Regions from separate parts of the Rhizobium sp. HT1-10 genome, predicted to be linked through region 4. Evidence: riboswitches for the same ligand, from Rfam matches in the RefSeq annotation. Region 4 holds a riboswitch; each other region holds the start of a gene.
The links. Region 4 has a riboswitch for cobalamin ahead of VH564_RS07995 (ABC transporter substrate-binding protein). Riboswitches for the same ligand answer to the same signal wherever they lie in the genome.
Positions count from the first base shown of each region.

Region 1: it holds a riboswitch for cobalamin, as region 4 does, so the genes downstream of both, bluB (5,6-dimethylbenzimidazole synthase) here and VH564_RS07995 (ABC transporter substrate-binding protein) in region 4, are expected to answer to the same signal.
Region 2: it holds a riboswitch for cobalamin, as region 4 does, so the genes downstream of both, cobU (bifunctional adenosylcobinamide kinase/adenosylcobinamide-phosphate guanylyltransferase) here and VH564_RS07995 (ABC transporter substrate-binding protein) in region 4, are expected to answer to the same signal.
Region 3: it holds a riboswitch for cobalamin, as region 4 does, so the genes downstream of both, VH564_RS22760 (HoxN/HupN/NixA family nickel/cobalt transporter) here and VH564_RS07995 (ABC transporter substrate-binding protein) in region 4, are expected to answer to the same signal.

Region 1 covers NZ_JBCEBQ010000005.1:148,142-152,362, reverse strand. Annotated here, with positions in the region: gene VH564_RS15145 (acyl-homoserine-lactone synthase) at 1-608, shown strand, start outside; gene VH564_RS15140 (DUF2865 domain-containing protein) at 748-1,884, shown strand; gene bluB (5,6-dimethylbenzimidazole synthase) at 1,891-2,580, opposite strand; cobalamin riboswitch at 2,623-2,825, opposite strand; gene VH564_RS15130 (TolB family protein) at 2,863-3,693, opposite strand; gene VH564_RS15125 (DUF1003 domain-containing protein) at 3,881-4,221, shown strand, end outside.
Region 2 covers NZ_JBCEBQ010000003.1:588,804-593,024, reverse strand. Annotated here, with positions in the region: gene cobN (cobaltochelatase subunit CobN) at 1-280, opposite strand, end outside; gene cobW (cobalamin biosynthesis protein CobW) at 519-1,565, opposite strand; gene cobU (bifunctional adenosylcobinamide kinase/adenosylcobinamide-phosphate guanylyltransferase) at 1,569-2,093, opposite strand; cobalamin riboswitch at 2,245-2,636, opposite strand; gene VH564_RS11400 (chloride channel protein) at 2,803-4,221, shown strand, end outside.
Region 3 covers NZ_JBCEBQ010000012.1:44,251-48,471, forward strand. Annotated here, with positions in the region: gene zigA (zinc metallochaperone GTPase ZigA) at 1-830, shown strand, start outside; gene VH564_RS22760 (HoxN/HupN/NixA family nickel/cobalt transporter) at 916-1,974, opposite strand; cobalamin riboswitch at 2,059-2,261, opposite strand; gene VH564_RS22765 (alpha/beta hydrolase) at 3,148-3,882, shown strand.
Region 4 covers NZ_JBCEBQ010000002.1:607,731-611,951, reverse strand. Annotated here, with positions in the region: gene VH564_RS08005 (FecCD family ABC transporter permease) at 1-23, opposite strand, end outside; gene VH564_RS08000 (ABC transporter substrate-binding protein) at 80-1,093, opposite strand; cobalamin riboswitch at 1,598-1,825, shown strand; gene VH564_RS07995 (ABC transporter substrate-binding protein) at 2,002-3,018, shown strand; gene VH564_RS07990 (FecCD family ABC transporter permease) at 3,015-4,058, shown strand; gene VH564_RS07985 (ABC transporter ATP-binding protein) at 4,055-4,221, shown strand, end outside.

The DNA.
Region 1 (4,221 bases), on a different contig from region 4:
ATTTCGGCGCGATGGACGAGATGTTCCGGCTGCGCAAGCGCGTCTTCCACGATCTGCTCAAATGGGAGGTCCTAGTCGACGGCAACTGGGAAATCGACCAGTACGACCTGTCCAACCCGATCTATGTGATGTCTTATTCGGATGAGACGGGAAAACTACGCGGCGCACTGCGGCTGCTGCCGACGCTCGGGCCGAACATGCTGGACGACACCTTTCCGATCCTGCTCGGTCACCGACCGCAAATCCGCAGCGCCACCGTCTGGGAATCCAGCCGCTTCTGTATCGACCCGGAGATCTCGCAGGACCGGGCCTCCAACCAGGTGACGGTGGCGGCCGCCGAATTGATGTGCGGCGTCGGCGAACTCGGCCTGTCGTCCGGACTGACCCATATCGTCACCGTCACCGACGTCTTCCTGGAGCGCATGTTTCGCCGGATGGGTTGCCCCGGGGAACGCATCGGCGAGCCGCAGAAGATCGGTTCGGTTCATGCCGTCGCCGTCTCCTGGGAGGTCAACCAGGGGCTCTTGCAGCGGATGAAGGCCGTGGCCGAGATCGACGGAACCGTGCTGCCGCCGGAGACGACGGTGGCGCTTGCCCGCGCCGCATGACCAATCGCGCCAGTCGCTGGGTCGCAGGGCTGGCGCAAGTCGCGCGGCGTCAAATGGCTGGCTTGTGCTATAGGGTGACTCGCCGCACGCTTCCCGAGCGTCGCGGCGCATTCAAGCAGGGCAGGCCAGAGGCGTCACGGTGGGCTGGAAACATTCATTCTTCGCGATCGGCACGTGGCTTTCGATGACGGCGCCGCTGGCTGCCCAGACGAACGAAATCTGCGACGACCTGCGCGGCCGGATGGCCGATCTCACCGAGACAATCGGCACCGGCACGCAGCTTCGGCAATATCGCAGCGCCGTTGCCGAACAGAGTTCCGAGATCCGCAAGGTCGAAAACGACCTGGAGGACAACGAGTGCTCCTCCGGCAGCATGGTCATCATCAACGGCGACGATGACGGCACCTGCGGGCGGATCGAGGATACGCTGCGGCGGATGCAGCAGAATCTCGACGACCTCATTGCCAAGCGCGACCAGTTGCAAAAGGGCGGAAATTCAAGCGACGGCGAGCGCCAACGGCTCGCCAGCGCCCTCACCGCCAATGGCTGTGACGAACCCGACAGCAGCCAAGGCGACACCATCATCAGCAACCGACCGCCGCCGCTGGATGCAGCGCCCGGCCCAGGTTCATCCGGCGTTACCACACTCGACCGCAGCGGCGGCCCCTCGACCGGCGCCGAGCCGCCGCTATCACCGGGCCAGAGCTACGCCGTCGGTCAATCCTATGCCGGCAGCAATGTGCGTACCGTTTGTGTGCGCACCTGCGACGGTGGTTTCTTTCCGATGACACCCAATGCGACAGCGAGCGACTTCCCGCGGGACGGCGAGACCTGCGCCAAGATGTGCCCGGGCGTCAAGACCGAGCTGTTCTTCCACCAGCTGCCGAACCAGGAGACGTCGGCGATGATCTCGGCCTCCTCCGGAGCGCCCTACAGCGCCATGCCCTATGCCTTCGCCTATCGCAAAAGGCCGCCGAACGAGAAGACCAGCTGCACATGCAATTTGCCGGCTTACTATGAGGAAATGCGGCGCCAGAACGCCATGAGCGGCCGATCAGAGGCCCCTGCCGCCGGCTCGATCACCACCATCGGCCCGAAAGCAACGCCTCCGGCCGCCGCACCCGCCCCTTCCAAAAGCGACGCTCCGCCGGTCGATCGCCCCTATGACCCGGCAACAGACAAGGCGCGACAGGTCGGTCCGGCCTTTCTGTCGTCGGATCAGCACAAGCTCGACCTGGACCGCCCCGCCGGCCCAAGGCTGCAGCCGGAACAGTAGCGACCGTCAGCGCCGCTGCTGACCCCAGCCATCCTGGAAAATCAAATCCTGAAGCGGCAGGCGCTGGCGCCAGCCTCTGACGGCGAGTTCCGGTTCCCCGTAGAGTTGGTCGACGAAGCCCAGACAAAGCCAGGCGATGATCTCGATGCGCTCTGGGATACCAAGCAAGGCGCGGAGGTCGGCATCGTGGAAGATGCTGACCCAGCCGACACCGACGCCCTCAGCCCGCGCCGCTAGCCAGAGATTCTGCACGGCGCAGACGGTCGAATAGGCGTCCATCCTCGGGTTATGCGTCCGACCGAGCACGACCGGTCCGGCCCGATCCGGATCGCAGGTGATGCAGATGCTGAGCGGCGCCTTGCGGATGCCTTCGAGCTTCAGCGCCCTGTAGCTGTCCTGGCGGGCGCCGTCGAACTGCAGTGCCGCCTCTTCATTGGCGCGCTCGAAGGCTTCGAAGGCGCGTTGCCGAAGGGTAGCGTCGCGCACCAGGATGAAATTCCAGGGCTGCATGAAGCCGACCGAAGGCGCATGATGGGCGGCACCGAGGAGACGCGCGATCAGATCGTCAGGCAAGGGGTCCGGCAGGAACTGGTCGCGCACGTCGCGCCGGGTTTCGATGGCGTGGTATATGACGTTGCGCTCGGCAACGGAAAAGGCTTGCTCCCGGACGAGATCGTCCTTCGCTTCGGATTGCATCGTTTTCTCCCCAACAATGCCAACCGCCCGCCGTCCGCGCGGGCAAGTCTATCGCATCAGGCCGGTCTTCTGGCTCGGCGTCGTCTGGTCGATGCTGCCTTCCCGGTCTGGCGACCAGTGACATCGATCTGGGGGCAACCGCCCCCATGCATCGCCATCCGCCATACAGCGTTGGGCACGCGCCGGGTTTTCGCCGGCTTCCCGATTCTCCCGCTCTCGCGGGCACCTGATGGCAGTGATATGCGTGATCTACCGAACGAAGGCAAGCCGATCGGGATGAACTCAGACCTCGGCTTCGTAGCGGACATAGGCAAATTCATCGCCATCAGGCGCCCAGCTGGGCACGTTGATCGTCCCCTGACCGCCGAACAGTTCGAACAGCGTGGTGATGTTGCCGCCATCCATATCCATCAGCCGCAGCCGCACAGGCAGATCGCGGGGGTGATCGAAGACGTCGCCGTCGTAGGACAGCAGGACGACCTTGTCGCCTGATGGCGAAGGATGCGGAAACCAGTTGCCGAATTCGTCATCGGTCAATTGCTGAAGATCGGTGCCGTCAGGCCGGACGCGCCAGATCTGCATACGGCCGCTGCGGCTCGAATTGAAATAGATCCACTGGCCATCGGCGGACCAGTCCGGGCCGTCGTTGCGGCCTTCGCCATGGGTGAGCCGCGTCTCCTCGCCGCCGTCAACCGATATCGTGTAGATATCGAAGAGATCGCCGCGAATGCCGCAATAGCTGAGCCGCCGTCCGTCCGGCGACCAACCATGCCAGTAGGAGGGCAGATTGGCCGTGACCCGACGCGGTGTGCCGCCTTCCGCCGGTACGAGATAGATGCAGGATTTTCCGAACTGGACCTTGTCGCAGAGCGCAATCATCGAACCATCCGGCGATATGCCGTGGTCGTTGTTGCAGCGCGTGGCAAAATCCGTTTCCACCTGTTCGACATCGGCCTTGCCGTCGAGCGACAGGCGGTAAAGCAGCCCCTCGTCATTCACCAGCAGGTAGCGCCCGTCCGGAGAGAAATTGGGCGCCTCGACGAGGCGATCCGTTTGCCAGACCACCCGTGACTGTTTCGTGGCAATGTTGAATATCTCGATCGAACTGCGCATGCCTCACCCGCTTTCCAATTCCTGCCGCCCTCAATTGCCGGCGGCAGGCTTGTTTTAACGGGGCCGCCACCTGACGGCAACCGCAGGCCGGAGCGCGAATGCGTGAGACGCTGCCGGCTGCGCTGTTTTGCCGTTGCAATTGCCTGCTTCAACCGAATAGTGGAGCCAGACAGAACCGGAGCGACGCATGCCCAATTTTCCGCATTTGATCCAGTCCCATTTCGACAAGCCCCCCGAGGATCTTGGTGCCATCGAGAAGCGTGTGCTGAAGCGGGCCCATGAACGAAAGGTCATCTCGACCGACGTCAACGCTGCATTCTCGGCCAATGCCTCGCTCGGCGAGCGCGTCGCCGACAGCATTGCCCGCATCGGCGGCTCGTGGTCTTTCATCATTTCCTTCCTGACCTTCCTGGTGGCCTGGACTGCGCTCAACACCTTCATCCTCGCATCAGGCGCCTTTGATCCCTATCCCTTCATCTTCCTCAACCTGATCCTCTCGATGATCGCTGCCATCCAGGCCCCGATCAT
Region 2 (4,221 bases), on a different contig from region 4:
ATTGAAAGTAGCTGGCGCCGCCGAGCGCCCGGACGATGATCATCTTGGCGTGGCGGGCGGTGCGCTCGACATAGGTGTCGACCGACATCGGATGTTTCATGCTGATGAGGCTCGCCAGCCGCAGCGAATGCGGCCCCTGCTGCTGACCATGGGCGGCAGCGATGGCGGCAAGCTCGGTATCGGCCGCCGACAAAAAAAGGATGTCGCCCGGCGTCTGGCCGAGATCGATCGCCTCGTCGCCGTCGGATATCGAGCCTTTCTGGGCTAGGAGGAGATGCATGCGGTATCTCCCTGGATGGTATTTCGGGTGGGGCGGCACCCCCCTCTGTCACCTCCGGTGACATCTCCCCCACAAGGGGGGAGATTGGCTGGGGCGGCCTCTCTGCTCACACGAAGACCACCGCCTGCAATAGGCTCATTTGGACGAGAAAGTATCAGCCGCAGCCTCCCGATCTCCCCCCTTGTGGGGGAGATGTCACCGCAGGTGACAGAGGGGGGTAAGCCGCGACGCAGCACCATCAGACCAGCGCCTCGATGGCGCCGCGCACAGCCGCATGGTCCATGTCGTGCAGCCCGATCACCACCAGCCGGGTGGCCCGCACCTCGCCCGGCGCCCAGGCGCGGTCGAAATAATGGTCGACGCGGCTGTCCACCGCCTGCAATTGCAGACGCATCGGCTTGCCCGGCACATCGACGAAGCCCTTGAGCCGCAACACGTCGTGGCGGCCGATCACCGCCTTCAGCCGCTCGATGAAGGTGACCGGCTCGGCGATCGGTCCGAGGTCGAGGATGAAACTGTCGAACTCGTCATGGTCATGCGGCGTCCCGTCGGCATGTTCGATCTCGTGATGGGAAAGGCGGTTGCCGACATCGTCCTCGGTGCCGATGCCGAGACCGAGCAGCACGGTGGCCGAGACCTCACCGTTGCGCGCCTCGATCATCGCCGGCTTGCGCTCGGTCCGCGACAGGACTTCCGCCCTGACGGCGGCAATGCCGGCGGCATCGAGCAGGTCGGTCTTGTTAAGCACGATCAGGTCGGCGCAGGTCAGCTGGTCCTCGAACAGCTCCTCGATCGGGTTGTCGTGGTCGAGCGAGGCATCCTCGGCCCGCGCCGCGTTGACCGCGTCGTGGTCGTCGGCAAACCGGCCGGCAGCGACGGCCACGCTGTCGACGACGGTGATCACGCCGTCGACGGTCACCTGGGTGCGGATGTCAGGCCAGTTGAAGGCGGCGACCAGCGGCTGCGGCAATGCCAGCCCCGAGGTCTCGATGACGATGTGGTCCGGGCGCGGCGAGCGGGCGAGCAGCTGGGTCATGGTCGGGATGAAATCGTCGGCGACGGTGCAGCAGATGCAGCCGTTGGTGAGCTCGATGATGTCGTCGGCCGAGCAGTTCTCGGCACCACAATCCTTGAGCACGTCGCCATCGACGCCGAGATCGCCGAACTCGTTGATGATGAGCGCGATGCGCTTGCCGCCGGCATTCTGCAGCAGGTTGCGGATGATGGTGGTCTTGCCGGCGCCGAGGAAGCCGGTGATGACCGTGGCGGGGATTTTCTGTTGCATGGTTCAGCCTTTCATTTTCAGCGGCAGCCCGGCGGCGACGAAATAGACGTCGGTGGCAGCGGCTGCGATCATTTGGTGGAGACGGCCGGCGTGGTCGCGGAAATCGCGCGCCATGCGGTTTTCCGGCACGATGCCGAGGCCGACCTCGTTGGAGACGAAGACCAGGCGCGCCCGGGCGCTGGGCAGGAATTGGGTGAGGGACGCGAAGGCGGCAGCCATGTCGCGCTCCTCCATCATCAGGTTGGTGACCCAGAGCGTCAGGCAATCGACCAGGATGGCGCGGCCGGGCGCGTCGACAGCTTCGAGCGTGCCGACCAGATCGAGCGGTTCCTCGTGGGTCGTCCAGCCCTCGCCGCGATCGGCGCGATGCTTCTGGATACGATCCGTCATCTCCGCATCCCAGGCGCGGCCGGTGGCGATGTAATGACGATCGAGGCCGGAGCCGGTGACGAGGGATTCGGCAAAGGTTGATTTTCCGGAACGCGCGCCGCCGATCACGAAGGCGGTGCCATGGGATGGGGATGTCATCAGGCTTATCCGATCCTCACGCGGTTGTGCGCGAGGCTGCGAACAGGCAGCCGGTCGGATCGATGGAACGCGTCGAATGGACGCGCGAAAACAACTGTTCAGCCATGACAACCTCCGTGCTGGCATCGGGACGACGTCCCCGGGTTGGGCTTTTCGCCCGGCACGGATGGCAGGTCTCCTGGCTCACGGTTGCGGCGCTCCGACCGGAACGACTTGCATCGTCCCGGTCGGAGGCCACGGATCTTTCTCGCCTTCCCGGCAGATCAACATGAAAAGGCGGACGATTCGTAGCTAAGGAGGCGTCCCACCCCGGTAGATCATGCTGCCACGCCAGTGGCTTTTCCGCTGTCTTCGGCGAAAGGGCCGCCCGCACCATTGCAGGACATCCCCCGTCGCGCCCGAACACCGGACGAAAGACCCTGACCGTTCTACAGTCGCGGGGTCGGCTGTGATAAGAGCGCCCTGGATGGGTCCGCCCGGTCACATTCCCTTTTGATCCCATACCGCTGTCGCGGCGCAGGAACCTTCCGTTATGAAAGACAAGGATTAGGACGTCGCCTTATCCAAGTCAACTGATCGACGATTTTGGTTTCTGCCACATATATGCCCGTACGACGCAGGAATCCTTCCCGGCGTCGGTCTTTTCGTCGCAATTGCCGGTGTAAAGACGTCCGAGATCAGCAACCCGTCCTCTTTCATGCGTATCGCCATGCTTCAACGATTTCATTCACCCCGCTTCGGCACGCTCAGAACACTGTTCGACGCCGGACGGATGCGAGCGATCCTGCGACAGAGCGAAGTCGGCCTGGTGATTGCCGGAGCCTTCGTCGGCATCACCTCGGGTCTGGCCGTCACCGCAATGAGCCTGATCTCCCGCCAGATGCACATGCTGATCTACGGTGTGGGCGACGATGGCCGGCTGAGCAGCGCGGTCATCGACAACAAGCTGCTGCTGTTGCTGGCCCCGATTGCCGGCGGCGTGCTGCTCGGGCTCATGCTGTTCATTCTGTCGAAGACCCGCAAGAAGCCGATGATCGACCCGATCGAAGCCAATGCCCTGCATGGCGGCCGGCTGTCGCTGACCGACAGTATCCTGGTGTCGATCCAGAACCTTATTTCCAACGGCTTTGGCGCGTCGGTGGGGCTCGAAGCCGGCTATACGCAGATCGCGGCGGGCATAGCCTCGAAGCTCGGGTTGAAACTGCAGCTGCGCCGCGGCGACCTTCGCACGCTGGTCGGCTGCGGCGCGGCCGGAGCCATTGCCGCCGCCTTCAGCGCGCCGCTGACCGGCGCCTTCTACGCCTTTGAGCTGATCATCGGCAGCTACACCATCGTCACCCTGACGCCGGTCGTCGTCTCGGCCCTTGTCGCGACCCTGGTCGCCCGGCTTCTGGCCGGCAACGACGTGATGATCGACATCGGCGATTTCGGCAGCGTCGTGCCGGCCGACTACATTCCGGCCCTGCTGCTCGGTGCCGTTTGCGCCGGCTGCGGTATCATTCTCATGCAGGGCGTCTCCTTCATCGAGGAGCTGGCGCGCAAGAGTGCCATCCCGCAATACGTCCGTCCGGCCCTCGGCGGCATCGTGATCGGACTGCTGGCGCTGGTCTCGCCCCAGGTTCTGTCGGCCGGTCATGGAGCGCTGCATCTCAATCTCGGCCGCGATGTCGCAATACCTGCCCTCATGGGCATATTGCTGCTGAAAGCGCTGGCATCGGCGGTTTCGATCGGTTCCGGCTTCCGCGGCGGCCTGTTCTTCGCCTCGCTGTTCATGGGCGCACTACTCGGCAAGATCTTCGCCTATTCCGCACCCTATTTCGACCACGCGACCCTGACGCCAATTATCTATGCCGTGGTCGGCATGAGTTCGCTCGCCGTCGCCGTCATCGGCGGCCCGCTGACGATGACGTTTCTGGCTTTGGAGATAACAGGTGACTTTCCAATCACCGCGCTGGTGCTTGCCGCCGTCATAACCTCGTCGCTGGTGGTGCGCACCACCTTCGGCTACTCCTTTGCCACCTGGCGCTTTCACCTGCGCGGCGAGAGCATCCGCAGCGCCCACGATGTCGGCTGGATCCGCAACCTGACCGTCGCGCGCATGATGCGACCCGATGTGCGCAGCGCCAAC
Region 3 (4,221 bases), on a different contig from region 4:
ACGTTTCCGTGCTCGACACAATGGTAACTGTTGTCGATGCGGCGAACCTACTTGCCGATTACGGTTCTTCGGACTTCCTTGCCGATCGCGGCCAGACGGCTGGGGAAGACGATAATCGAACGCTGGTCGATCTTCTTGTCGAGCAGATCGAATTTGCCGATGTGGTCATCCTTAACAAGGTTGGGACAGCGTCAGCCGATCGGCTCGATGCTGCGCGTAAAATCATCGTCGGCCTTAACCCGGACGCAAGGTTGATCGAAACCGATTTCGGCCGTGTGGAACTTAGCGAAATCATGGGAATCGGTCGCTTCGATCTGACGAAGGCCGAACAGCACCCGCTCTGGTACAAGGAGTTGCATGGTTTCAAGGACCATATCCCCGAAACCGAGGAATATGGCATCCGCTCCTTCGTCTACCGGGCCAAACGGCCCTTCGAGCCCGCAAAATTTCAGGCATTTCTGAATAAGCCCTGGGGCGGCGTCGTGCGCGCAAAGGGTTTTTTCTGGCTTGCAACGCGACCCCATTGGGTTGGCGAGTTGAGCCAGGCAGGCGCAATGGTGCGTACCGGTAAGATGGGCCTCTGGTGGGCAGCCGTGCCCAACGAGCAATGGCCGAAGGACCGTCAATCCTGTGAAATAATCTCGTCGTTCCTCGATCCCGTTTGGGGCGATCGACGTCAGGAGTTGGTGTTTATCGGTTGCGATCCGATGGAGGAATCTAAGATTACGGCCGAGCTTGACGAATGTCTCGTGAAGGAGAAGGAATTTGCCCCAGACCGTTGGCGTGATCTTCCCGACCCCTTTGCCAGCTGGAGCCGCCAGGTGGCGTGAGGTCGAGCGATGATGACCTGCGGGTTCGGGCCTGCATAGAGACAAGGGGCCGTCGCAATGGCCCCTTGAAACCTTTGCAGCAGCGTCAGACGGGACTTTTGATTTCGACGTCGTCCAGGCCTTTGGCTTTGTAGATCACGAACGAGAGTATCCAGGCGAGAAGGAAGACGCCGATGATCACGAACCCGAGATTGTTGAAGTTATCGTTCAATCCGGCGACGATGTCCCAGAGGCCACCTTCCAACCCCAGCTTGTCACTGATCAATCCCAGGGCCTCGATGCCGCCGATGAGCACGGCTACGATGATCGAAACCAGTGTGATCGTCATGTTGTAGTAAAGTTTCCGCATCGGCTTGACGAAGGCCCAATCATAGGCGCCGAGCATCATGACGCCGTCAGTGGTGTCGATCAACGACATGCCGGCAGCAAACAGCACCGGGAAGACCATGATCGCCTCGACCGAAACGCCCTTGGCCACTTGTGTCGCTGACACGCCGAACATAGCGACCTCGGTCGCCGTATCGAAGCCAAGGCCGAATAAAAAACCAAGTGGAAACATATGCCAACTCTTGGTGACCAGCTTGAACATCGGGCGCAATATGCGCGCGAGAAAGCCTCGATTGTTAAGGAGAAGGTCAAGATCTTCCTCGACATAGGTGCCCCCTGCCCGCACGCGGCGGTAGCTCTGATAGATCGACACGAAGATCACGATGTTCATCGTAGCGATGATCAGCAAAAACAATGCCGAAATGCTCGTGCTGATCGTGCCGCCAATACCCTCGAGGCTCTGGAACCCACCAAGCAGCGAGGATGCCGCCACCACAGCTCCAGCAACCAGTACGACCACCGTCGAATGCCCGATTGCGAAAAAGAAGCCGACGGAAACCGGCCGCTGTTTCATTTGCATGAGCTTTCGGGTGACATTGTCAATGGCGGCTATATGGTCGGCATCAACGGCATGGCGAAGGCCGAGCCCGTAGATTACGAGTGCCACGCCGAGTAGCGCAGGCTCGTCCCAGAAGGCGACAAGCGCCCATAGCCAGGCTCCAAAATTTAGAACGGCAAGAACCGTATAGATCGTCACGAGACGTGCCTTGAGATCAGGCGTGCTTTCGTCGAAAAGTCTGGTGATATTGGTAAACATGGGAAGTCCTTTGTGTGACGTCTGCTGTCATGGCAAAGGTGACGGAAATCCGCCGCGTCGAGACACCCCGCCCCACGCTTATGCCAATGACGTCCGATGATGGCAGGTCTCCTGACTTGCGGGTCGTTGCCGAATCCGCCTTCCCAGTCCCCATGTGGACCAGTGGCATCTTGGATGAAGCTCGTCGCTTACAGTTGCGGGGACAGTCCCGGTTTTGGCCCCTGATGGGTAATCCGCACCGTGTTCCCTTTTGATCCCATACGGGAACCATCGCGGAGACTATTACGAATACGAGGTGGCCACGTCAATCAGTGCAGCGTGCTGCCGGCCGAAATTCGGTCGAGCTTGATGACTTGGCATTTCTGCTGCCATCCAGTAAAGGCGGTTTCACGAATTCAGAGCGTGCGCTATCGCGTACAAAGCGTTCGTGCTGGAATATTGCTCCACCGACAAGGTTGCCAGATGAAGCTCATCCTCAGCATCACCATTATGACTTTTGTGGCCGTGATCTGGGCTGGGGCATTAGCCGCGGCCGGTTTGTGGATTGCTCGCCTCATAACATAGAGCGTGCATGCGTTCAGGCCGTGGGAGCGTTTCCGCCCCTCTGGGATTGGTCATAAGATGGGAGGCGTCCCGCTCCGATACAGACCGAAAACCCTTTAAAACAGCGGCCCAGATGAGTTAAATGATGATCCAGCACGTCCTAAAGCAAGTCTTGCTGATCCTTATGTGGGATGGCACCGAGCGCGTGACGACATGTCAGCTCCAGACGCTTTGTATAGCTGAATGCCTAGATCTTCGCAGTCTAGAAGACTCGGTACTGTTCGAAGGTGCCGATGGACTTAGACGGATAGAGAACGCCTCTCGCGTATTCGCGACAAAGTTAGCAAGACCGGGCGGGAGGGCGAATGGCTGGTTAGCAAGTCGGGCTCTTTGACTGTAAACACGTCCAAACAGAAACTTTCCGGATTGCTGTAAATGCCAGGCAAGATCCACCTTTACGAAAATCGATGTTGATCTCAGATTGCATGGGCGATACGACGTCAGCGCGACCCGCAGCGCCTGATATTGGTGACAGAATTGAGTACCATTTGCGCTCACAGTTGGGATTTTGACGAGCATTTAAAGCTTAACGCTAGATCGAGCAAATGCAGGGCTCAGGAATTTCTAAAAATGCTTTGGACATCAATTATCGCGATCTTTTTGGGGCTATTTCTCTCTGTTCAAGCGGCGCCTTCTCACGCGCGCTCCAGTCATTATGTTAAAAACGGCACCGCAGTCGCGATCGGCCAAACATGGAACATCTTGATCCCTGTGCCAAATCCCAAGGGGAGTCTTGTGATTGTTGTTGGAGGCGATGGCATTCTCGATGTGTCAAAGGACGCAAGTTTCACCAGAAATGCCGATAACGTGTTGATCCGCAACCGCGATGCCTTCGCCAGTGAGGGCCTCAATGTGCTTCTGATAGACAAAGGAACGAACCTTGCCGAAGCTGTCGGGTTCATGGCCGAAAAAGGGCGGCCTGTGACCGTCGTCGCGACCAGTGCAGGAACGCCGCGAGCGGCAGAAGGGATAGCAATGGGAGCTCGTCCTGATAGGCTTATACTCGCGTCCGGTTTTCTAACGCCCATATCAGGGCCAGGAAAGTCCGTTTCGAGTATCCTAAACTCGACATCATTGTTGCCGCCAACATTGGTAATCTATCATCGGAATGATGCTTGCCGTTTCACGAGTCCGTTAGGTGTCGCTCCATTCTTGAAATGGGCAGGCAGGCGTGTGGAGGCTAGTTGGTTGGATGGTGGCACCGCGGGAAAGAACCCCTGTAAATACGACTCTCATCACGGCTTCGCGGGCCTAGATCGTGAATTTGTTTCACGAATTGCGAGGTTTGCGAGCGCGCGAGAATAACCGATTTCGCCACTCGCTCTTGGAAACGGCTGCCTCTCCGTTGGCATGAACGGATAGCTTCGGTTCACAGCTTCGGTATTTGCTGGCCCAAACCGGACCGCTGCAGAGAGTTGACACATCGAGCGACGGCTACGGTTCGTAAACTTTTAGGTCTTCAAAGGAATTGAACTTTCGACTCCTTTACCAAAAATTATTTTGCTTGGAGATTTCGCACGTCAGCTTATTTAGGCGGCTGCGGCGGGGCGGTTATTTGCCGGCTCTTCTACAGTGTGTTCCGATAGATTGCCGGCAGGTTCGGGATCCTACTCGTTCGGAATGCGCAAACGCTCGATTTCTTCG
Region 4 (4,221 bases):
ATCAGGATGCCCAGAGCGGCCATCGCCCACCGTCGGCTTGAGGCAGGCCATCTCGGCGCCAGCTGAGCAGCGGCCGGCATCACGGTGCGATCCCCGCCCGCACGGCGCCTGGCACCGGGGTCTTCGGGTCGCCATCCAGCGCAGCCGCGATATCCGCCTCGAGCGAGGTTACCGCGAAGGGCAATGACAAAACGCTGCCAAAAGAGATCGCCGCAGCAACAGTTGCGCCCGCAAAGACTTCGCGTCCCTCCGTGTGGGACTTCAACAGCAGCCGCATGGGGAGCTTGCGCAGATCGCCGGCATCCTCGGACGCCGATACCCAAAGAAGCAGATCCGCTTCGAGGACGGCAAGGTCCTCGGGCGAGAGCTTCTGATAGAACCCGCCTGGGCCGATAAGACCCATCGCTGCGGGGGGCAGCTGGAATCCCAGTTCCGCCAGAAAATGGCCGCGGGTGTCGGAAGGCGCGAACAGGCCGGTCTCGCCGCCCTCGTGGTAGGCGGCGGTGGCCGTACGTCCGGCCCAATCGGGATGTCGCTGGCGGACAGTGGCAATCGTCTGGCGCGTCCTGGCGATCAGTTCGGCGGCAAGCCGATCCTTGCCGACGGCGCGCCCGATCAGCAATGTCATTTCATCCCAGGGCAGGCCATAGGTGGAAACGCCCTTCGGCTGCATCAGCACCGGCGCAATGCGCGACAGTCCGGCATATTCCGCTTCCGTAATCCCGGAACTGATGGCGACGATGAGGTCCGGCTTGAGGGTGGCGATGAGCTCGAGGCTGACAGCGCCTTTGATGAGCCGCGGATGGGCGTCTTTCAGATAGGGTTGCGCCCACGGCCAGACGCCCGACGGCTGATCGCCGTACCAATCGCGAATGGCAAGGGGAACGACCTCGAGGGCGAGCAATGTATCCTGCGTGGTGTAGCCGAGCGAGACGACGCGCTGCGCAGGTTTCGGCAGGACGGCCACGCCATAGTCACACTCAAACCGCAGGGGCTCATCCGCAGCGATGGCGGGCATTTTCAGGGCCGCAAGGGCCGCGGTTGCGGTCATACCGCAGAGAATGTCGCGTCGGCTGAAAAATGAAAAAGGCAAAGTCTGCATTCCCGTCTTGTTGTCGCAGCCGCAAGAAGCTTAGCCGGCGTGGCCTATCGCGTTGCGCGCGGAAAGACGTCCGACCGGCGGCTTAAGTTCGTGAAGGTGGCAGCGATCAGGCAAAAGCGTGTGGCGTGATGATGCATGGAAGCGCCCTCGAATATCATCCAACGATCGGGACAAATAAGTGGAGTATTTCACTCCTGTATTTTGTATGCCGCTTGGAAGTCAACCGCCCGAAGTGATTTTAGCGATCTTTCGCACGCGGCTTTCAACGGCTATGCAGCCAAAGCCGCATTCCTCACCGAGCGACTTGACAGGCAACCTGAAATACGTTTGTAACGTTATAACATTTTATATCGATGATACGGAAAGACGGATTCACCCTTTATGCAAACTTGCGCACCTCCTTTGGAAAGGCACCGCTGCACCGCCGTGAGCGCATGCAACCCTAGTTTCAGCGGCGCGTCCGCAACGCACGGCCTTGACCCGGATCGCAGGGCTGTCATAGATGACAATGACGGTTCCCTTAGGATGACTCCAAGGGGATTAATAGGGAACACGGTGCGGGCAACCCAAAAGGGACCAAGACCGTGACTGCCCCCGCAACTGTAAGCGGATTGCCGCTCATCCTCGGGCTCAAGGGCCATGCCACTGCGAAGGTTTCGCGGGAAGGCAGATGGGAAGCAGACATCCGCAAGTCAGGAGACCTGCCGTCAAGCACCATCCAATCACCCGGGCGGGGATGCCCGGAAAGGAACAGATATGACCCATCTTACCCTTCGCCATGCCTTGGCACGCATCCGTCTCGATTGGATTTTCCGTCGTTAGTCCCGGCGTGACCTAGTTTCCACGTCGCCACCAGCGGCGCGGTGACGCTCGCCATTCCCCCAAATCGAGACATGATCATGCGCCATTTTCTGACCAGCATCACGCTTGCCTGCGGCTTCCTTGTCGCCGCCGCTCCCGGCCATGCCGCAACGGCCTATCCGTTGTCTATCAACAATTGTGGCCAGCAGGTCACCTTCACCAAGGCTCCGTCGCGGATCGTGTCGATCGGCCAGGGCATGACGGAAATCCTCCTCTCGCTCGGTCTTGCCGACAAGATTGCCGGCACGGCGGTCTGGGTCGGCCCGGTGCTGCCGCAATATGCGGAGGCAAACAGCCATATCAAACGCCTCGCCGACAACGATCCGAGCTTCGAGTCGGTTGTCGGTCAACAGCCCGATCTCGTCGCGGCGGAATTTGAATGGCATGTCGGCCCGCAGGGATCCGTCGGCCGGCGGGAGCAGTTCTCCGATCTCGGCATCAACAGCTACATCTCGCCGGCCGATTGCGTCGCCAAGGTCAATGCCGGTGGCGGAGACGGCGTTCGCAGGGAGATGTTCACGATGGACCTGATCTACCAGGAAATCAGCCAACTCTCTGACATTTTCGATATCAAAGAGCGCGGCGATGCCTTGATCGCCGACCTTCGCAAGCGTGAAGCGACCGCCGTCGCTTCCATAGAAGGTCCATCGGCCCGGAACCTGCCCGTCGTCTTCTGGTACTCCAGCAAGGACGTTCGCGGCGACGCCTTCATCGCCGGCAAGAACAGCGCGCCGGCCTACATCATGAAGACGCTGGATGCCCGAAACGTCGTCACGACGGAAGAAGAATGGCCGCTTGTCGGTTGGGAGACGATCGCTGAGGCCAATCCGGCCGTTATCGTCATCGCGACAATGGACCGCCGCCGCTATGCCGCCGACGATCCGAAGGTAAAGCTCGACTTCCTTGAGAGCGACCCGGTCACAAGCCAGATGGATGCCGTCAAGAACAAGCGCTTCGTCCTGATGGACGCCCAGTCGATGAACCCGACGATCCGGACGATCGACGGCATCGAGGTCCTCGCCAAGGGGATCAAGTCCTTCGGCCCAACCCAGTGAACGCGGCGGCAGGCGAGAGATATGGTCGGTGGTGGGCCCTCTCCGTGCTCGCCACAACCGCGATCCTGCTGCTCGGCCTGGCGATCAGCCTGGCGGTGTCGATCGGCGAAATATCGATCCCGCTGCTGACGACGGCGGAGGCGGTGTCGAACCGCCTCTTCGGCACGGCCTTCGACATCAGCCGCATCCACCAGGGCATCGTCTGGGACTATCGTCTCAGCCGGGCGCTGGTGGCGGCCAGCGCCGGCGCGTCCCTGGCGCTCTGCGGCACGATCCTGCAAGCGCTTTTGCGCAATCCGCTGGCCGAACCCTATGTGCTCGGCATCTCGGCCGGCGCCTCGACGGGCGCGGTCTGCATCACGATCCTCGGCGTCGGCTACGGCGTGCTCGGCCTTTCCAGCGGCGCCTTCATCGGGGCGGTCGTCGCTTTCGGGCTGGTCGGCATTCTTGCAGTCAGTGCCGGCGGCTCAGGCGACCGCATCATTCTCTGTGGCGTTGCCGCATCGCAGCTATTCAATGCCCTGACTTCCTACATCGTCACCACATCGGCCAATGCCGAACAGGCCCGGGGCGTGCTCTTCTGGCTGCTCGGTTCGTTCAGCGGCGTGCGCTGGCCGGACGTCTATCTCTCGGTACCGGTGACGCTGGCGGGCTTCGTCATCTGTCTTTGTCACGTCCGGGCGCTGGACGCCTTCGTGTTCGGTGTCGACGCGGCGACTTCGCTCGGCATTGCCGTCCGGCGCGTGCAGATCGTCCTGCTCGGCACCACCGCCTTGATGACCGCAAGCGTGGTCAGCATGGTCGGCTCCATCGGCTTCGTCGGGCTTGTCATTCCCCATGCTGCCCGCTTTCTCGTCGGGCCGTCGCACGGGCGCCTGCTGCCGGCAACGGCGCTGGGAGGCGCGATCTTCATGGTCGCGGCCGACATCGTCTCGCGCATCATCATTCCGCAACAGATCTTGCCGATCGGCGTGGTCACAGCGCTTTTCGGCGCCCCGGCCTTTGCGATCATCCTCTATCGCGTTCGGAGGAACTCATGAGCATTGCGGTCGATCAGGTATCGTTTTCCGCCGGCAATACACTGATCATTGACGGCATCAGCCTTGACGTGTCGCGCGGAAAGGTTCTGGGACTGCTTGGGCCGAACGGATCGGGGAAATCGAGCCTGCTGCGGCTGATCTGCCGGTTGCGCAAGGCGAGCAG